3 regions of the Paenibacillus riograndensis SBR5 genome follow, and region 1 is predicted to be linked to each of the others. Evidence: riboswitches for the same ligand, from Rfam matches in the RefSeq annotation. Region 1 holds a riboswitch; each other region holds the start of a gene.
The links. A riboswitch is a leader RNA that binds a small molecule or an ion and turns the genes downstream of it on or off. The one in region 1 is predicted to bind cyclic di-GMP.

Region 1 (4,289 bases):
TGGCCCGGCGGCAATGAGCTGGTTTTTGGCGATTATGCGCCAGGACGTTATGCCTGGAAGCTGGAGGATGTGACGGCGCTTGCCCGGCCCATACCGGCGAAAGGCAGGCTGAGCTTCTGGGAGTACCCTGTACTGGAGGGGGAGCAGTGACCTGCCGGGACTGCATAACCTTTTGGCGGAACAAAAAAATATTTAGCGGCCCAAGCCATGATTGGGTATGAACCGGCTGACTCGCGGGTAATCTTCTTATAGGATGTTTGGTGCTGCCACTGTCCCGCGCGATCATCAGGATGTATAAGAAAGGGCGTATGCATAGGAAATGGGAAGTCTCCTTATTGCGTGGCTTTGTATGCTGTGTTTGTATTTTTCGTTTGAGGATAAGGTAAGCCGGAAAATTATACTTCCCGTGGCCCTGGTCGTTTTTTTCGGCACACTGGGTTATTGGAAGCTTTTAATGTAATTTTTATGCAGCTATCAGCTTGTTTTCAGGTTAAGGATATATATTGAATGTACCAAACACTCCCCGGTGTTTATAAATAGCTTGCAGGGTCTTGCCAGCTCCCATGGTGAGGCCCGTTTTATTTTGTCTGGCTGATCCTTGCGCTGCATGGGGTGGATAAAATAACCACTGGTATTTATAAAAAAGGGTGATTTTATGTGATATTTTTCACAATAAAATAATAAAAATTGTTTTATATTAAAATTGAAATATAAAAGATTGAAACGTAACAAAATAAAGCACCTCAAAAGGAGAATTATGATGAGTCATGAAGGAAGTCTCCGCCGTGGGCTGGTATTCGGGTTGTTTTTGAGTATTCCGTTGTGGGTGTCCATGATTGGCTGGGTTCAGCTGCTGTAAATCCCAATTCGCTATATCCGCAATGTCTGGTTACGGGAGCGTATATAGCATTACATAGAGAAGGATGAAGAACTGCTGCCGGTTGATTCCGGGGCGGTTTTTTGTTGTGCAGTCCTAATTTGCAGGGAAGTTCTTGCTCCTTAAGGAGTACATATAGCTAGGAATAAAGGTTCTGGATAAGATTTGAAATTATAGTTCGAATATACTAAATTTTAATATTAAAAATTGCAATTAAATACAAGATCTGATACTTTGAAAAAGGCAAAAACCATTCTGTTGAGAGATTTCCTTCTGGACAGGAAGGCTGGAAATCCTTATAGATAGCGGGTTTGTCCATGTTTCAGGCAACCGCGACTTGAAAAAATAGTTAAGGAATAGATTGACAATCGGGCAGGGAAGAGGCTAAACTGAAATTAGTTCAAAAGTAACAAATGTCATAGACTACATAAGTTTTATTTAATCTATATTTCTCATGTATAAACGCAAACCGTCTGAAAGGACGGGACGCAAAGTCAGGAATCTAATGCCCGACCAGGGCTATGATCGTCCGGCCGCCGTGAAGCTGACCCTTCGTGGCGGTCTTTTTGTTGTTATAGTTTTTCCGCAAAATCATAGAATAAGTTACTAGGAGGTGCAAGGCGATTGAAAAAAAGATCACTGAAAGCAGCAGCTCTGATTCTGACAGGAGTATTAGCATTGAGCAGCACGGTTACCTGGGGATGGAATGTTAAAGCTGCGGGAAATATGCCGTATATCCCTACCCCTGTCCTGGGTGTTGCCGGCAATTTTAATGCATTTATCTTTGGAGATTTCACGCAATCTTACGATCAGATTCATGGAAGGCTCGCGGCTGAAGGAAATATTACGTTGCAGGGGTACGGTGTTTCCAAGGATGCGCCCGGCGGGGATGTGCTGGTTGCCGGCAAAAATCTCACTCTAACAGACGGAACTATATATGGGGCAGCTGTATACGGAGGCACTATAAGCACCACACGGGCGGATCTCAAGGAGACCCCCCGCCAAGGGACGCCGATTGATTTTGCGGCCGAGGAACAGTTTTTGGTCCGGCGTTCGGATGAATTGGCCGCATTGACGCAGACACAGCCTTTTGTAAAAGAATATGGAAAAATGACGATTAACGCTCCGGATGCCTATAATGTCATTCATCTGGCCGCTGCTGATTTGGCTGACGCCAACGGGCTGCAGTTCAACATAGCAGGTGATGCCACCGTCATTATTAATGTGGGCGGAAGCGCTGTGAAAATTCCCAATTTTCAATTCTGGGGAGGCAAACCCCGCAAAGTCCTGTTCAATTTCTATGAAGCTGCTTCTGTGAATATCGGGAACACGACAATCGAGGGCACGATATTGGCTCCTCATGCCAGTGTCTTTTATGATCATGCAGAGCTTCATGGCACACTGATTGCAAAAGCGTTCAGCGGTTATGTACAGATGCACCACTATCCGTATGAAGGCTCCGAACCGCCTGCAACGCCGACGCCGACGCCGAGTGCGACGGCGACACCGACGCCGAGCGCAACGGCGACACCAGCGCCGAGTGCAACGGCGACACCAGCGCCGAGCGCAACGGCGACACCGACGCCGAGCGCAACGGCGACGCCAACGCCCAGTGCGACGGTGACGCCAACGCCGAGCGCAACGGCGACACCAACGCCGACGCCGAGTGCGACGCCGACGCCGAGTGGAACGGCGACACCAGCGCCGAGTGCAACGGCGACACCGATGCCGAGTGCAACGGCGACACCGACGCCGAGTGCGACGGTGACGCCAACGCCGAGCGCAACGGCGACACCAACGCCGACGCCGAGTGCGACGCCGACGCCGAGTGCGACGGCGACACCGACGCCGAGTGCGACGGCGACACCAGCGCCGAGCGCAACGGCGACACCAACGCCGAGTGCAACGGCGACGCCGATGCCGAGTGCAACGGCGACACCGACGCCGAGCGCAACGGCGACACCAACGCCGAGCGCAACGGCGACACCGACGCCGAGCGCAACGCCGACGCCGAGTGCGACGGTGACGCCAACGCCGAGCGCAACGGCGACACCAACGCCGACGCCGAGTGCGACGCCGACGCCGAGTGCAACGGCGACACCGATGCCGAGTGCGACGCCGACGCCGAGTGCAACGGCGACACCGACGCCGAGCGCAACGGCGACACCGATGCCGAGTGCAACGGCGACGCCAACGCCGAGTGCAACGGCGACACCAACGCCGACGCCAACGTCAAGTACGACGCCGGTACCGACATCAAGTGTAACGCCGACACCAACGTCTAGCGCGTTACCGAGCGCCACTGCATCAGCGACGCCGACGTCGAGTACAGCACCAACTCCTACAAGCGAAGTAACACCGGCGCCATCAACAGCAACACCAACGCCAGACACTACAGTAATCTATGTTCCGGTAACGTTCCCGACGCCAACACCATCATCGGTAATCGGCACGATTGTGGATGATACCTTGATCAATGATGACCCATTACCCTTGGGGCCAGTGTCAACGGTCGCTCCAGTGCAGCCAACAGCGCCGATACAGCCAACAGCCTCAATAGAGCCAACGCCAGCCCCTGCACCGGCCCCAACGGTAACACCGGAGCCGGAGGAAATAGTTATAACAGATGACGAAATTCCTGCTGGCAGCGTGGATACCCCCGATAAACTGCCGCAGACCGGGGAAGCAAGTCCAGCGCCTTATTATATCGCAGGTCTGGGAATCGCTGGCTTGGGACTGCTGCTTAGCAGAACTGCAAGAAACAGCGGTAAACGCAAACGGTAAAAGAAGTATTTATAATGAAGGGGATTATAGCGGATTAGCGGATTAACCGAAGAGAGCGACTTTGTCCTTCAGCAGCATAACAAGCAAAAGGCAGGACTTCTTCAGCAATGGAGAAGCCCTGCTTTTTGCTTTTGTTCACAACAGCTTATTAAAGCAAACTGTCAGCGAGTGAAACCCAATGGGCTTGCACTTCCTGAGCAGCCTCAACACACTTCTGCAGAGACAAGACTAAACAAAGGTATTTCTGCCTTTGTTTTCGTCTACCCGGCCTGAACGAGGCCAAACAAAGGCATTTCTGCCTTTGTTTCCGCAATTGAGAAGCCGGCCGCAGTCTCCGTCATTTGATGAATTTTGCCCGGTTCTTTGCGGCATTTCCAACCGTTCCCCCGGCCATGTTATACTATGCTGAAAATCGGGCGGCGTGCAGGGCTTGTCCTGGAGTGGATTCCATTATGCCGAAAGAAAGGTGATATTGTTCATGTGGAGTGTTATTATACTTGCCATTGTGATTATTGTGGCCGGCGGCTTGACTTATGCAGGGTTCTTTTTCTACGGAATCGCAATCAAGCGGGCACCCAAGGAGTTCCTGGCCAAAACCCCTGATCTCAAGGTGGACCCGCCGGTTGCC
Region 2 (4,289 bases), 3.3 Mb from region 1:
GGGCTGGCAGGGTACAAGCGGGGAGTTAGACGAGGGGGAAGCAAGACGAGCGGGAAGTAAGGCGAGCGGGAAGTAAGGCGAGCAAGGAAGTAAGGCAGCAGGCAGCGGAGGCAAGTAAGGAAAACAGTACGTTACCAGCTTTTGCAAGTAAGTATGAGCAGTGAATGTGACGGGTGAAATAAACGGTTGTAGGAGGCCGCCTCGGGAGAGGCGGCTTTTTGTGTGTGGTTTGGTGGGGCGCAGCAATGAATCGGACAGAGAGGAGAGAACAAAGCCAAACGGCTCATACAGCAGAGGATCGAGTTCTCCCAGCCTCCCCTGAAAAAAAGGGGGGACTTCCCCTAATGGACCCAGATGCCGTTAATTGCTTGAAATCGGTTTTTGCCGGGCACTTACGGACCCGGATGACCCTATTTCATGCAATTCCACCATTATGCTCCGGGAAATGCCAGCTTAGCGTCTCCTGAGTCCGTTAGATTGAATAAAAAGCCCGGATTGTTGAAATAACGGCGCTGGAGTCCGTAAGGTCGTGGTTCCCTTTAGGTTCGAGTGTAAAGCACCCATCTGATTATCTACAAGATGGATGGCGAGGAATCCGTCAATCTAGCCTTCCGGGTTGTTCTACTAGTTTCCATGCGTGCTCCGCTCCATTAACGGATTTCCTGTCCGCATCCCTGAAAAAGGAAAAAATAGAACATCTTAAGTCGATAGGAATAAATTCCGATAATAAGAGTGTCCTCTACATCTAAAGTCTCATTTACATAAGCATACAAGGACAGAAAACCGAGTTTGGAACAAGGGCAAATCCGTACGAAAGTCGGAGACGCAAAGCCACGGGCCTACTTCATCCGGGAGGGATGTCAGGGCAGCCGGGCCGCTCAAGGCACTTGGTTTTTTGACGTGCCTACAAATAGCACTGGGGGAGAGAAGTGAATGAGGTTCGGAAGGAAAAGGAAGTTTACGCAGACGGTTACAGCTGTTTGCGCGGCGGTGATTTTGCTTGGGGGGCTTGCCGGCAGTGGTCTGGGCATAGGGCAGGCATCGGTTTCGGCTGCGGCTGTGACGGCGGCCAACCCGGGCAGAACGGACTATAGCGTATCGGGTGATCGGCTGTTATGGCTGGAACCGGATGCAGACGGAGTTAAGCAGGTGCACGCGCTGAATCAACGCAGTGGCGCAAATACGGTGCTTACATCCGGTCCATCCGCCAAGGATGCGCCTTATGTGCATGGAGCAGTTGCGGTGTGGGCGGACAAGGGAAGTGAGCCGGGATCTTCACTTCACTGGGATATCTATACTGCCGATCTGGAGACAGGCAAGAAGATGAAGCTCAACAAGCAGGCCGGCCAATACGGCAATCCGACAACTGACGGCGCAGGTGTGGTCTGGTATGAACGCAAAAATTACGGCAGCATGATCTATCATGATCTGGCAACCGGGGTTGAAGCGGATCTGGGCGAAGGCCGTTTCCCGGTGCTGGCCGGCGGAAATGTCGTCTACAAGAATGCCCGTGACGGGGGCCTTAGCCTGCTGGATGTGAGCAGTGGCGTCACCCGCCCACTGGTTAGCCTGGGTGGTGCGAATGCGGTGGACTGGTTTGTTTTTAACGGCAGCCACGTGCTGTACAAGCAGAAAAACAGTGCCACAGGAAGCAAATATGTACTACTGAACATCAAAGACCTCACGGCACAGCCAGTGGATCTCACCGGGATGAAAGCCGGGGGAACTGAATATGCCTTTATGTCCATAGGTGAAGAACAAGCTGTGTTCCAGGAGGAGGTTGACGATGCTGTCACTCTGAAGCAGGTAGACCTCACTACATATGCAGTAAAACCGCTGCCGATAGATGCCGGGGTGAAGCTGATCGGAATTAGCGGGAACAAGCTGCTGTACAGCAAGAAGGACGATTACATAGAATCAGTGGATTTAAAAGAAAACCCCAACCCGACTCCTGGGCCGGAAACGACTCCACCGCCAGGTGCAACCCCAAATCCAGGCCCAGACGCTAACCCGGGTCCGGCTCCGGGGACTAAGATCCCTGTGATTACCGGAGCCAAAGACAGCCGGATTATTGGAAGTTCAGGCGGCATCTTGTCTGCAGTGAATGGTTGGGCACGGCTGGAAATATCTGCTGGAACCTTCCCGGACAATACCAGCGTAAGCCTGGCCCAGGCTGAACTGGAAACGAAGGAACTGCTGGATGCAAGCGGCAAAAAGCTGCTCAAGGCTGGTTCCGCCTGGCAGGTGCAAGCGAGCGCTCCATTCCTGATCCCGGCCAAGTTGGCGGTCCGGTATCCGCAGGAGGAGCCTTGGACGTCCAAGCGGGAGAAGCTTGGAATCTACAGCTACAATCCGGACAAAGGCATCTGGAGCTATATTGGCGGGGTGACTGCGGCGGAGGACGGTTTTGTTCAGGCTAAGATATCAGCCTCTGGGCTGTACGCGGTCATGCTGCGCGAGGCACAATTCACGGATATTTCAGGCCACTGGGCACAGCAAGATGTGGAGGTCCTGGCAGCAAGAGGCATCGTGAACGGAATGAACGGAACCGTATTTGCGCCAAAAGCTGTACTGACCCGGGCTGAATTCACCAAGCTGCTGACAGCAGCTCTTGGACTCCAACCGGTACATACGGATAAGCCAACCTTCCGTGATGTTTCCGCTGCGCACTGGTCTTACCCGTATGTGGAAGCAGCAGCGGCGGCAGGAATTGTAACCGGAGACGCAGGGCTTTTCCACGGCAATGCTCCGCTGACCCGTGAACAGATGATGGTGATGCTGATGCGGGCGATTGACAGCACTACTGCCCACAGCCCGGCATCTGCTGCGGACTCAGTCAAGCTTCAGGCAGTACTCTCCGGATTTAAGGACAACGGCACCATTAGCCAATGGGCACGGGAATCCGTAGCTGCGGCGGTTGACAAGAAGCTGGTGCAGGGCAGCGGACAGTTTTTGAAGCCCAAGGATTCTTCCACAAGAGCCGAAGCGGCAGTCATTATGTACAAGCTGCTGGCTGAGCTGAAATTACTCTAACTTATCACGGATAGGAGATCGGTCTATGAAATTCCGAGTATTAAAAAGGAAATGGCGCAGCGGCAGCTTGAAGGCGCGTGTGAACCTCATGCTTGCGCTGCTGCTGGTCATATCTTACATCCCGGTTCTTCCGGGAATTGCCAAGCTCACATCGTCTGCCTATGCGGCTACCAATATGCGGATTGAACCGAGTGAGCTGAGTCCGGGACCCGGTAAAAGTGTGGAAATTTCGTTCAGCTTCAACGCAGCGGATGACGGCCAGGACCAGCATGAGACTAACATCAACCTGTGTACTCCGCAAAAAGACGGTTCTGCTCCGCTCCTTGGGGATCTGATTACGAGCGGCGTGTATCCGACGAAGAAGGACGGGCAATATATCGTTCATAAATATGTCTGGGATGGCAAGATCGGAGGCGTGCCGCTGGACGAAGGGCGTTATAACATCTGCATCTCTCCTGCTGAATATAACGGCTCTGGTGTGTATTACGGCCAAATCGCCAGCTTCGAAATCCTTGGCGGTGACGAGGTGCAGCCACCGGCAGCCTTGCAGATCAGACCTGCGGCCTCAGGACAATCTGTAGTATCAGGGACTGCTGAACCCGGAACGCTGCTGGAAGTGGAGCTCTACTATCCCTCCAGCGGAGAAGACAAGCTGTACCCCAATGTTGCAGTCAACAGCGCAGGACAATGGAGTCAGCAGCTCGGGATCACACCGGGCGTAACGGCGCATATTACGGCGAGAGCGAAGAAGGACGGTAAGTTCTCCGGGTATTCGGAGCCGCTTGCGGTGCTGCGTGCGCCTATGCCCGCTTTTACGCTGAGCTTGGAAGCCTTGGCTGCCTATTATTATAAGCTGGATTCTGTTCAGGCAATGAAAGAAAAAGCCAAGGACATCGCTGTACTGAACCAGTCTGCGGCCTCGTCGGGAACAATCAGCGGGTTGACCTCTATTCTGCTGACAGATCCTCAAACTGCCCGTGCTATTTCCAGCGGGGATCTGACGCAATTTACGGAAGCGGCCATCCAGGACCGGCTGCGGATCGTGAACCCGTCGGGGCAGGCGCCGGTTGATCCGGCCCGGGGGGATTTTGTCTACTCCAGCGATTCGATTAGTCTGCAGGCCTTGATGCCGCTGCAATTCGGACTGAGCTATTTAAGCCGTGACCCTTACAAGGGGGTTAATGGACTGGGGTGGCATCACAGCTATGAATGGAAGCTGAACCCGCTGAACGGCGGCAAGGTGGAAGTCATGAGCC
Region 3 (4,289 bases), 180 kb from region 1:
GTGGCGGATGCTTACACAGCAGTTACACAATTTTAGGAGGAACTAAGGTGAAAGCCAGATACAGTGTAATTGTCCCCATGTTCAATGAGGAAGAGGTCATTCAGCATACGTATGAGCGTCTCAAAAAGGTCATGGACGGCTGCGGCGATTCTTACGAGCTTGTCTTCGTTAACGACGGGAGCCGGGATCGTACAGCTGAGATTATGCGTGAGGTCAGCAGCCGCGACGAGCATGTCAAGCTGGTTGATTTCTCGCGCAATTTTGGCCATCAGGTGGCGATCACGGCGGGGATGGATTATGCTGAAGGCGAGGCGGTCGTGGTTATTGATGCGGATCTGCAGGACCCGCCTGAGGTGATTTTGCAGATGATTGCAAAGTGGAAAGAGGGCTATGAGGTAGTCTATGCCAAGCGGCTTAAACGCCAGGGTGAAACTCTCTTCAAAAAAGCAACCGCAAAGATGTTCTACCGTCTGCTCAGCAGCATGACCAGTGTGGAGATTCCTACAGACACAGGTGATTTCCGGTTAATTGACCGCAAGGTGTGCGATGTGCTGCGCGGTCTGAAGGAGAAGAACCGTTATGTGCGCGGGCTGGTAAGCTGGGTGGGCTTTCGCCAGACTATGGTTGAATACGTGCGTGAAGAGCGTTTTGCCGGTGAAACCAAATATCCGCTGAAGAAAATGATCCGGTTTGCGCTGGACGGCATCACCTCTTTTTCCCACAAACCGCTGAAAATAGCCTCATACATCGGCTTTTTTCTTTCCTTTTCCAGCTTTCTGTATCTGTTCTTTGTTCTATTCCAGAAGGTGTTCACCTCATGGACGGTACCCGGCTGGGCTTCTATCGTGGGTGTGAATCTGCTGTTTAATGGCATTGTGCTGATGCTGCTTGGTGTAATCGGTGAATACATTGGGCGGATTTATGATGAATCCAAGGATAGACCGCTGTATATCGTGCGTGAGACGAGGGGCTACGGCGATGCAGAGAGCGGCGGAGAGAACGCGGGCGTACGGAAGGACAACGATTATGTCAGATAGACAGCTTAATGCAGGATTCATCCAGTTTTTAAAATTCAATGCCGTAGGTGTGCTGAATACCTTGATTGATTTTGCCATATTCACTCTCCTGCACTCACTGGGGATGATGAATGCCCCGGCACAGATCATTTCTTACAGCGCTGGTACCGCCAACAGTTTCATTTGGAATAAGAAGGTGACTTTTCGGGACCGGGACCGGGGGAGCAAGGATAGCTTTGACCGGATGCAGCTGGTAAGGTTCATTGTGCTGAACCTGGTTGTGCTGGGCATATCAGTGCTGCTTATGCATTTGCTGACCGGCCGCTTCGGCATTCAGGTGCTGGTTGCAAAAGTGCTGGTTACCGTCGTAACCGTAGTGATCAATTTTTTCGGAAGCCGGAAGTGGGTATTTTGAAAAAAATAAGCACTAGATAAAGTGAACCTGAAAAACTAACTTTCGGAGGTGATTTTCATGCGCAAGTTCTCTTACTTAATTATTCTTGCCGGGATTCTGCTGATGCTGTATCCCAAAGCAAATGAATGGTACAACGACTGGCAGCAGCAGAAGCTGCTGGAGGAAGCCGAACAGGCGTACAGTGAGATTTCGCCTTCACCGTCTCCGCAGTCAGATCTGCACAAACAATATGCTGAAGTCACCCAGCTTCTCGCCGAGGAATCTTCTGAGGGTGACCTGGCGAAAGCGACAGAAGCGCCGGCTCCCGAAATCAAGCTGGGAGGCAAGATCACAGGCATTATCCAGATCGACAAAATCAATTTGAAGCTGCCCGTACTGGAAGGGGCGACTAAAGCCAACATGAAGCATGCTGCCGCCCACATGAAGGAGACCGCGGCTATCGGGCAGGTTGGCAATGCTGCGATTGCAGCTCATAGATCGAGAACAGCAGGCAGGCTTTTTAACAGGCTCAACGAAGTTGAGGTCGGTGATACCATATCCGTGCAAACAAAGGAACAGGATTACCAGTACGTAGTGTATGATATTTCAATTGTAGAGCCTACGGATGTTTCCGTATTAAATGGACATAACGATGATAAAATACTCACTCTGATTACCTGTGATCCATTGGTCAATCCCACTCATCGCCTGATTATTCATGCCAGATTGTCTTAAATCCCAAAATAGCTGCGTCCTAAAAGCAGTATATTAAAATTTAATTAAAAAATAGTAGAAGTCTAGTGATTTGGGTCTTGAATATAGATATAAATATGATACTATATAACTATAAAAGCTAAGCACGACAACGGCAAACCTATCGAAAGGTAGGGACGCAAAGCTAAAGGGCCTTCCCGCTATGGATGGCAGCCAGCTACCGAATGAAGAGGCTTTTTTTGTTTGTTCTTAAATATGAATCTATCAATCTACATTAGAAGTAGGAACAGATAAAGCTTATACGATAACGGCAAACCTATCGAAAGGTAGGGACGCAAAGCTAAAGGGCCTTCCCAATACGAATGGCAGCCAGCTACCGAAAGGGGTTTTATCCATGAAAAAGTTCTTTTTTACGTTGTTAACATTGTTTGTAGTTGCCACTTCCGTCCAGACAGGATCAGCTGAAGCTGCCAGCACGGACACAGGCTGGTTGAATACATCGCAATTGAATCAAGGGGTTATCGCTGTTTCCTATGAAGTTCCTAAGGACAAGCGTATTAAGCTCATGATTACTAAGGACAACAATAGCTACACATATAACCTATATGCTTCTAAGCCCAATGAAACCTTCCCGCTGCAGCAAGGTAACGGTTCGTATAAAATATCTGTTCTGGAGAACACTACCGGCAATAAATACAAAGTGATGTCCTCCGAAACCGTAGACCTCAGCATGAGCGATGCGAACGACGTATACTTGAGCTCCGTACAGAATGTGAAATGGAGTTCTTCCGATAAATCAGTTCTGAAAGCTGCTCAGCTCACACAGGGGCTGACCACTGATGAACAAAAGGTAAAAGCAATATACAACTACATCGTTTCTAATGTGAAATATGACTATAGCCTAGCTTCCAGTGTTACGACTGACTACATCCCCAACAATGATAATACACTGGCCACCAAGAAGGGGATTTGCTACGATTATGCTTCATTGTTTGCAACCATGCTCCGCAGTCAAGGCATACCTACCAAATTGGTGATGGGGAATACCAGCTATGTGACTTCATACCATGCCTGGAACGAAGTCTTGCTTGACGGCAAATGGGTGACTATCGACACTACAGTTGATGCCGGTTTAGGCAAGAACAACAAAGAAACGGGATTAATTAAAGTAGCAAGCAAATACTCTGCAGCGAAATTCTACTAAGAGAAGTGAATATACAATCAACAATAGGATCTTTGGAGATAACCCGCTTAAATATTAAGTGGGTTATTTTTCTTTTTCTAAAGGGTTGCTTTTTTATATGACTATGGGGTATTATAAGTAAGCGTTGTTGGAGCGCTGCTAAGTAAATGAAGAATGATTGAATAAATTGTTCAAAAAAAGCTTGCATTGCTCAAACAAACGTGGTATATTATAAGAGTTGCTGGTGACGAGAAAATCATCGCCGACAACGAGTTTGATCTTTGAAAACTGAACAACGAGTGAGTGGGATTTCACGTAAGTGAGATCCAAAATGAGAATGCAAATTCTCGTCAGATGTTTCAAAATGAGCTATCGCTCTTTTCAATACCAATTGGAGAGTTTGATCCTGGCTCAGGACGAACGCTGGCGGCGTGCCTAATACATGCAAGTCGAGCGGAGTTTATCCTTCGGGATAAGCTTAGCGGCGGACGGGTGAGTAACACGTAGGCAACCTACCCTCTAGACTGGGATAACTACCGGAAACGGTAGCTAATACCGGATAATTCCTTGACCCACCTGGGATAAGGATGAAAGGCGGAGCAATCTGCTGCTAGAGGATGGGCCTGCGGCGCATTAGCTAGTTGGTGGGGTAACGGCCTACCAAGGCGACGATGCGTAGCCGACCTGAGAGGGTGAACGGCCACACTGGGACTGAGACACGGCCCAGACTCCTACGGGAGGCAGCAGTAGGGAATCTTCCGCAATGGGCGAAAGCCTGACGGAGCAACGCCGCGTGAGTGATGAAGGTTTTCGGATCGTAAAGCTCTGTTGCCAGGGAAGAACGTCCGGTAGAGTAACTGCTACCGGAGTGACGGTACCTGAGAAGAAAGCCCCGGCTAACTACGTGCCAGCAGCCGCGGTAATACGTAGGGGGCAAGCGTTGTCCGGAATTATTGGGCGTAAAGCGCGCGCAGGCGGCTGC

Region 2: it holds a riboswitch for cyclic di-GMP, as region 1 does, so the genes downstream of both, PRIO_RS34040 (S-layer homology domain-containing protein) here and PRIO_RS35340 (choice-of-anchor A family protein) in region 1, are expected to answer to the same signal.
Region 3: it holds a riboswitch for cyclic di-GMP, as region 1 does, so the genes downstream of both, PRIO_RS03775 (transglutaminase-like domain-containing protein) here and PRIO_RS35340 (choice-of-anchor A family protein) in region 1, are expected to answer to the same signal.

Annotation. Positions count from the first base shown of each region.
Region 1 is NZ_LN831776.1:682,531-686,819, forward strand. Features, by position in the region: gene PRIO_RS02990 (ASCH domain-containing protein) at 1-150, shown strand, start outside; cyclic di-GMP riboswitch class I at 1,331-1,418, shown strand; gene PRIO_RS35340 (choice-of-anchor A family protein) at 1,502-3,661, shown strand; gene PRIO_RS03010 (alpha/beta hydrolase) at 4,140-4,289, shown strand, end outside.
Region 2 is NZ_LN831776.1:5,334,019-5,338,307, reverse strand. Features, by position in the region: cyclic di-GMP riboswitch class I at 790-882, shown strand; gene PRIO_RS34040 (S-layer homology domain-containing protein) at 934-3,033, shown strand; gene PRIO_RS22685 (DUF6531 domain-containing protein) at 3,059-4,289, shown strand, end outside.
Region 3 is NZ_LN831776.1:860,253-864,541, forward strand. Features, by position in the region: gene PRIO_RS03760 (glycosyltransferase family 2 protein) at 48-1,037, shown strand; gene PRIO_RS03765 (GtrA family protein) at 1,027-1,431, shown strand; gene PRIO_RS03770 (class D sortase) at 1,489-2,145, shown strand; cyclic di-GMP riboswitch class I at 2,268-2,349, shown strand; cyclic di-GMP riboswitch class I at 2,424-2,505, shown strand; gene PRIO_RS03775 (transglutaminase-like domain-containing protein) at 2,519-3,328, shown strand; rRNA gene PRIO_RS03780 (16S ribosomal RNA) at 3,696-4,289, shown strand, end outside.